3 regions of the Streptomyces sp. SS7 genome follow, and region 1 is predicted to be linked to each of the others. Evidence: riboswitches for the same ligand, from Rfam matches in the RefSeq annotation. Region 1 holds a riboswitch; each other region holds the start of a gene.

The links. A riboswitch is a leader RNA that binds a small molecule or an ion and turns the genes downstream of it on or off. The one in region 1 is predicted to bind cyclic di-AMP.
Positions count from the first base shown of each region.
Region 2: it holds a riboswitch for cyclic di-AMP, as region 1 does, so the genes downstream of both, U5640_RS04925 (LysM peptidoglycan-binding domain-containing M23 family metallopeptidase) here and U5640_RS10015 (M23 family metallopeptidase) in region 1, are expected to answer to the same signal.
Region 3: it holds a riboswitch for cyclic di-AMP, as region 1 does, so the genes downstream of both, U5640_RS24375 (M23 family metallopeptidase) here and U5640_RS10015 (M23 family metallopeptidase) in region 1, are expected to answer to the same signal.

Region 1 is NZ_CP141223.1:2,233,448-2,235,639, reverse strand. It holds gene U5640_RS10020 (pitrilysin family protein) at 1-329, shown strand, start outside; cyclic di-AMP (ydaO/yuaA leader) riboswitch at 523-717, shown strand; gene U5640_RS10015 (M23 family metallopeptidase) at 732-1,475, shown strand; gene U5640_RS10010 (GntR family transcriptional regulator) at 1,676-2,192, shown strand, end outside.
Region 2 is NZ_CP141223.1:1,093,052-1,095,243, reverse strand. It holds gene U5640_RS04930 (alpha-galactosidase) at 1-388, shown strand, start outside; cyclic di-AMP (ydaO/yuaA leader) riboswitch at 658-851, shown strand; partial or broken gene U5640_RS04925 (LysM peptidoglycan-binding domain-containing M23 family metallopeptidase) at 856-1,834, shown strand; gene U5640_RS04920 (DUF6250 domain-containing protein) at 1,971-2,192, shown strand, end outside.
Region 3 is NZ_CP141223.1:5,266,556-5,268,747, forward strand. It holds gene U5640_RS24365 (dihydrofolate reductase family protein) at 1-433, shown strand, start outside; tRNA gene U5640_RS24370 (tRNA-Met) at 451-524, shown strand; cyclic di-AMP (ydaO/yuaA leader) riboswitch at 779-946, shown strand; gene U5640_RS24375 (M23 family metallopeptidase) at 954-1,991, shown strand; gene U5640_RS24380 (aldo/keto reductase) at 2,132-2,192, shown strand, end outside.

The sequences.
Region 1 (2,192 bases):
TGCGCACCCTCGCGGCGGAGGGCCTGACGGACGCCGAGCGCGATGTCGCCGTGCAGAACCTGGTGGGCGTGGCGCCGCTGAAGTACGAGACCGCGGCGGCCGTCGCGAGCACGCTGGCCGACCAGGTCGAGCAGTTCCTGCCCGACGACTACCAGGCCACGCTCTACCGTCAGCTCGCCGCGACCGGCACGGTCGAGGCCACCGCCGCGGCCGTGAGCGCCTTCCCGGTGGACCGTCTGGTGACCGTCCTCGTCGGTGACGCCGCGCAGATCAAGGAGCCCGTCGAGGCGCTCGGGATCGGCGAAGTCACCGTCGTCCCCGCCGAGTAGACGCGGCAGAGGCGGACGTACTGCGGCCCCGGGGCGTCGTCCCGGGGCCGCAAGATGTCCGAATTGATGCGGAGGTTGTGTGTCTGTGCTGTGGCGTGCGCTACAAAAACCGTGATCCGTTTGAGGATTGATAACGGTCCCGCATAGCGTCGGCCCGGCTGTCCGTCAGGCACCGCGCCGCATCCGCGGCACCGGACAGTCATCGCCGAGTCCCCGTACGGCGCGAGCCAGGGGAGCCGGGGACCCGCCCTCCTGTCGCCGCCTTCGGGGCTGGAGGGGCCCAGTCCCTGGGGTGAATCGGACGCCCGCGCGTGAGCGAGGGGGTCCGTAGGAGACCTTCCTGCTCCGAACCCGTCAGCTAACCCGGTAGGCGAGAGGGAAGGAAAGGACCGCTCGCCCTTCATGGCGTATACCTGCACCACCGGGAAGCACCGCCGGCCCAGCCGGATGCAGCGCACCACCGCCCGCGCGGCGGGATTCGCGGCGCTGACCACCACCGGTGTCATGGCCACCGTCGCCTCCAGCCCGGCCTTCGCCGCGGAGCCGACCCCCGAGCAGACCGGCCTGATCCCGGTCGTCACCGCCGGCGAGGCCGTCGCCGAGCAGGTCGACGACCAGGTCGCCCTGCAGAAGAAGGCCGCCTTCGAGGAGGCCGCGCGCAAGGCCGCCGCCAAAAAGGCCGCCGAGGAGCGCGAGGCACGCGTGCGTGCCGCCCGTGAGGCCGAGCGCAAGCGCCTGAACGCCTTCGTGCTGCCGATCACCGGGTCCTACGTCTCCACCGGCTACCACGCGAGCAGCTCCCTGTGGTCCTCCGGCAGCCACACCGGCATCGACTTCCACGCCGCCAGCGGCACCCCCGTGCACGCGGTCGGCCTCGGCACCGTCGTCGAGGCGGGCTGGGGCGGGTCCTACGGCAACAACGTCGTCATCCGGATGAACGACGGCACGTACACCCAGTACGCGCACCTGTCCTCCATCGGGGTCTCGGTCGGCCAGCAGGTCACCCCCGGGCAGCAGATCGGCCTGTCCGGCGCGACCGGCAACGTCACCGGCCCGCACCTGCACTTCGAGGCCCGGACGACGGCGGAGTACGGCTCCGACATCGACCCGGTCGCCTACCTCCGCCAGCACGGCGTCAACGTCTGACGCCACCCGGCGACACCGCGTCCCAGAGCCCCGGCCCCAGCGGCCGGGGCTTTCGCCGTTTTCGCCACCCCGCTGTCCAAAAAATATCCCTGGATTCCGGTCCGCCTTCGGAAATTGCCGCTGATTGCAATAGAGTCACGGAACACACGTCAATCGGCGGAGCTCGGCGACGTTTCACGGGGATTAAGACGGAGGCTGTCATGCGTATTCCGGCGCACTCGGTGTGCACGGCCATCCGGGACGACATCGTCGCGGGTGTCTACGAGCGCGGCAGCCGTCTCACCGAGGAACTCCTCGCCCGCCGCTACGGCGTCTCCCGCGTCCCCGTCCGGGAGGCGCTGCGCACCCTGGAGGCCGAGGGCTTCGTCGTCACCCGGCGGCACGCGGGCGCGTGCGTCGCGGAGCCGACCGAGCAGGAGGCGGCCGACCTGCTGGAGATGCGCATGCTCCTGGAGCCGCTGGGGGCCGCCCGGGCCGCCCAGCGCCGCACGGAGGCGCATCTGAAGGTGCTGCGCGGGCTCGTCCGGCTGGGCCAGGAGCGGGCCCGCAGGGGCAACAGCGAGGATCTGCGCTCGCTGGGCGGCTGGTTCCACGAGACGCTCGCCCAGGCCTCCGGAAGCCATGCCCTGACCTCGGTGCTCACCCAGCTCCGCCACAAGATCGCCTGGATGTACGCGGTGGAGGCGCCGGCCGACCCGGTGGAGTCCTGGGCCGAGC
Region 2 (2,192 bases), 1.1 Mb from region 1:
CATGGCCGGGGTGCTCGGCGTCGGCGGCGACCTCTCCGAGTGGACCGAGGAGGAGCTCGCCGAGGCCCGCCGCTGGGTGGACCTCTACAAGGAGATCCGGCCCCTCGTCCAGCGCGGCGACCAGTACCGGCTGCGCCCTCCGGCGGGCGGGCTGAGCGCCGTCCAGTACGTCCGCGGCGACGAGACCGTCGTCCTCGCCTGGCTCCAGGCCCAGCGCTACGGCGAGCCGGTCCCGGCGTTGCGTCTGCGCGGCCTGGACCCGACGGCGTCGTACGAATGCCGCGAAACGGGTGAAGTCCACCGAGGTGCGGTGCTGTTGCACCACGGGCTGCGGACCGGGCTGCGCGGTGACCTCGATGCGACGGTTATCCGCCTGCGTCGCATCTGAGGGATCTGTCCGAATTGAATCCTTCGTTCCAACTCGCTCTGGAATAAGGGATCCTGCAAGGGTATTACGTGAGCAGGGTCATATCCGTGACCCTGCGTCGCCCGTCATGCTCACGTAATCCAAGGGCGTTTCAAGGGCGTTAGGCGAAATTCCCCGTGGTGGTTGCACGGAGCGTCACAGGGAATTCGCACAGCGGATCAAGAGAAAGGCGTGAACAGGGCAACCACTGCTTGTTCCTGTGCGTCCTGGTCGCTTACGTTCCAGACCCATCCGGACGGACGCCGAATCCTGCCGCCGTCCGGAATCCGCACACTCACCCGTGCACGGCAGGAGCGGGGGACCCACAGGCAGAACCGCCTGTCCCGGTCTCCGGAACAGGCTCGGGGTAAAGCCGCGACCCGTCGCGGCCGGGCATCTCCAGTCCGCACCCGACAGCTCACCTCGCAGGCGCCGGAGAGGAATTCGCCATGCCCGCGAAGGGTAAGCACCGCCGCCCGAAGACCCAGCGCTTCACCCGCTCCATCGCCGTCGCCGGAACCGGCGGGGCCGCACTCGCCCTCCCGCTCATGGGGGCCACCGGCGCCCACGCGGCCACCCCCCCAGTCCGTTTCCCAGGGTGCTTCCCAGGCCGTGGCGCAGACCGTCTCCCAGTCGGTCGCGGACAACGCCGTCCGGGCCTCCGCGACGACGACACGGAAGTCCGCCGCGCACGCCCGGAGCTACACCGTGCGGGCCGGCGACTACCTGGCCAGGATCGCCGACGAGCAGCAGGTCCGCGGCGGCTGGCAGAAGCTGTACGCGGACAACCGCGAGGCCGTCGGCAGCAACCCCTCGCTGATCCACCCCGGCCTGAAGCTGTCGCTCGGCACGCGGGCCGCGAGCACCGGCACCCGGTCGTCGACCGGCTCCTCGTCCTCCTCTTCTTCGGCCTCGTCCTCCTCGTCCTCCTCGTCGAAGTCGACACAGCCGACGCAGTCGTCCTCTTCGTCGTCCTCGGACACGGCCGCCCGGTCCGCCGGGAGCGCCACCTCCTCCAGCGGCTACACCCTCCCGGTGTCCGGCGCGACCATCGGCACCGGCTACCACGTGGCCGGCAGCATGTGGTCCAGCGGCTACCACACCGGCGTCGACTTCGTCGTCCCGACCGGCACCTCCCTCAAGGCCGTCGCGGCGGGCACCGTCGTCTCCGCCGGCTGGGGCGGTGCGTACGGCAACCAGGTCGTCATCAAGCTGGCCGACGGCTACTACGCCCAGTACGCCCACCTGTCGCAGCTCTCGGTCTCGGCCGGCCAGACCGTGACCGCCGGCCAGCAGATCGGCCTCTCCGGCGCCACCGGCAACGTGACCGGCCCGCACCTGCACTTCGAGATCCGCACCACGCCGGACTACGGATCCGACGTGGACCCGGTCGGCTACCTCCGCTCCCACGGCGTCGCCGTCGGCTGACCCCGCCGACGACGACCGCCGTGCACGCCTGACACGCAGGACGAAGGCCGGACCCGAGCCCCGGGCCCGGCCTTCGTCGTGGCATCCCTTTTCGCCCCGTCGACAGCCGGTCCGGGGTGGGGACAGAGTGATCCCCATGACGAGCAAGCGCTTTCCACGCAGAGCCGTACTCGGGGCACTGGCGGCGGCCCCCGCCCTGGCGGCCCTCGGGCCGACGACTGCCGTCGCGCACGCCCGGGGCCCCCGCCACCGCCGGCTGATCGCCCGCGACGACTTCTGCCACGGCCTCGGCCAGTGGGCCGTGGAGCTGGAGCGGGGCGGGACCGTCACGGCCTCGCACGGCGTCCTGGAGGCCGAC
Region 3 (2,192 bases), 3.0 Mb from region 1:
CTGGCTGGCCCTCGCCTGTGAGCTCGCCGCCCAGTGCCCGCCCTCCCCGACCGCCTTCAGCGTCGGCGCGGTGATCGTCGCCGCCGACGGCACGGAACTGGCGCGCGGCCACTCCCGCGAGGGCGGCGACCCCGTCGTCCACGCCGAGGAGGCCGCCCTCGCCCGACTCGACCCGGCCGACCCCCGGCTGGCCACGGCCACGGTCTACAGCAGCCTCGAACCCTGCGCCCGCCGCGCCTCCCGCCCCAGGCCCTGCGCCCGGCTCATCCTCGACGCGGGCGTGCGCCGGGTGGTCACCGCCTGGCGGGAGCCGGACACCTTCGTGACGGCCGCCGACGGAAACGGGCTGCTGACGGCCGAGGGCGTGGACGTCGTCGTCCTCCCGGAGTACGCCGAGCGGGCGAGGGTGCCGAACCTGCACCTGACCGGGTGATACAGTGGTGTCACCGACGCGGGGTGGAGCAGCTCGGTAGCTCGCTGGGCTCATAACCCAGAGGTCGCAGGTTCAAATCCTGTCCCCGCTACTGAAGGCCGAGGGCCGGAATCCGAAAGGGTTCCGGCCCTCGGTGTTTGGCGCGTGCGCCCTCCGCCCCGTGCTTGTGGTGGCTGTACCTCGCCTGTGTATTCCGGCAACTCGCCCGTTTTTCACCGGTCATGGCCCGAAAGTCCAGGCCAAAAAAGGTTGTTGATCAAGCAGAAGAGCTTGGAAAGCTACGCCCGGGTCTATTAACGTTCGATAACGCAGCGCGGTCGTCCCAGCCGTCACAAGAGTCGGCTCCGTGCGCACGCGCCGAATCCCGTAAGGGAACCGGGGAACCACCACCCTGGGGTGAATCGCACGGAAGCCGTAGTGAACTCACGGAGTCACGAACGGTTTACGCGCGTAGGAGACCTTCCCGCTCCGAACCCGTCAGCTAACCCGGTAGGCGTCGGAAGGAAAGGAGTACGCCCGCGTGGCGTCCAACCGGCCTGCTCCCGAAGCCCCCTTCGCGCCGAGCCAGCGTTCCTCTTCCGACACCTTCGGCTACGGCAGCTACCGCAGCGAAGAGGGCCCCTGGGAGGAGTGGAATCCCACCGAGGACTCCCTCGCCCCGGTCCGGGGCAAGCACCGGGTCGCCAAGCAGCGCGGCGGCGGATTCGCCCGCAGCTCCACGGTCCTCGGCGTCGGCGTCATCGCCGCCTTCAGCGCCGGCGGCATGGCCAGCGCCAACACCGGCAAGCCCCCGGTCTCCATCGCCATGCCGGACCTGCCCTCCGTGGGCTCCCTCATCTCCGACGACGACTCCGGCCAGGACACCGCGCCCGCGCTCGCCGGCTTCGGCACCGAGGCCTCCGTGGCCACCGACAACAACAGCGGCGGAGCCGCCGCCGACGCCGGCGAGGCGCTGCGCGAGCGGATCATGGCGCAGGCCGAGTCGCAGCAGAGCCAGGTCGCCGAGCGCGCCGAGGCCGCCGCGGCCAAGGCGGAGGCGGCCGCCGTCGCCAAGGCCGACCAGGACGCGAAGGCCGCGGCCGCCGCCGCGAAGAAGAAGGCCGAGCAGGCCGCCAAGGAGAAGGCCGAGGCCGCGCGCCTGGCCGAGCTGGCCAAGCAGTACACGCTGCCGACCTCCTCGTACACGCTCACCGCGACCTTCGGCCAGGCCGGCGCCTACTGGTCCTCCGGCTACCACACCGGCCTGGACTTCGCCGCCCCCACCGGCACCCTCATCAAGGCCGTCCACAGCGGCACCATCACCGAGGCGGGCTGGGCCGGCTCCTACGGCTACCGCACCATCCTCACCCTGGACGACGGCACCGAGCTGTGGTTCTGCCACCAGTCCTCGATCAACGTCAGCGCCGGCCAGAAGGTCGGCACCGGTGACGTGATCGGCCGCGTGGGCGCCACCGGCAATGTGACCGGCGCCCACCTCCACCTGGAGGTCCACCCCGACGGCGCCGCCAACGGCATCGACCCGATGGCCTGGCTGCACAGCAAGGGGCTCAACCCGTAAGGGTGCCGTTTCCTGTGCCGTCCTCCCGGTGCCGTGCTCCTGATGCCGTCCTGTCGGGAGCGGTCCTGTTCACACGTTCTTCGTATGCTTCGGCGCGACGGACGGAATGGGCCGCTCCGAAGACGGTGTTGACGTAGGACATGACTTCTCTGCGCAAGCTCGGCTCCTCGGACCTCGAGGTCTTCCCCCTCTCCCTCGGCG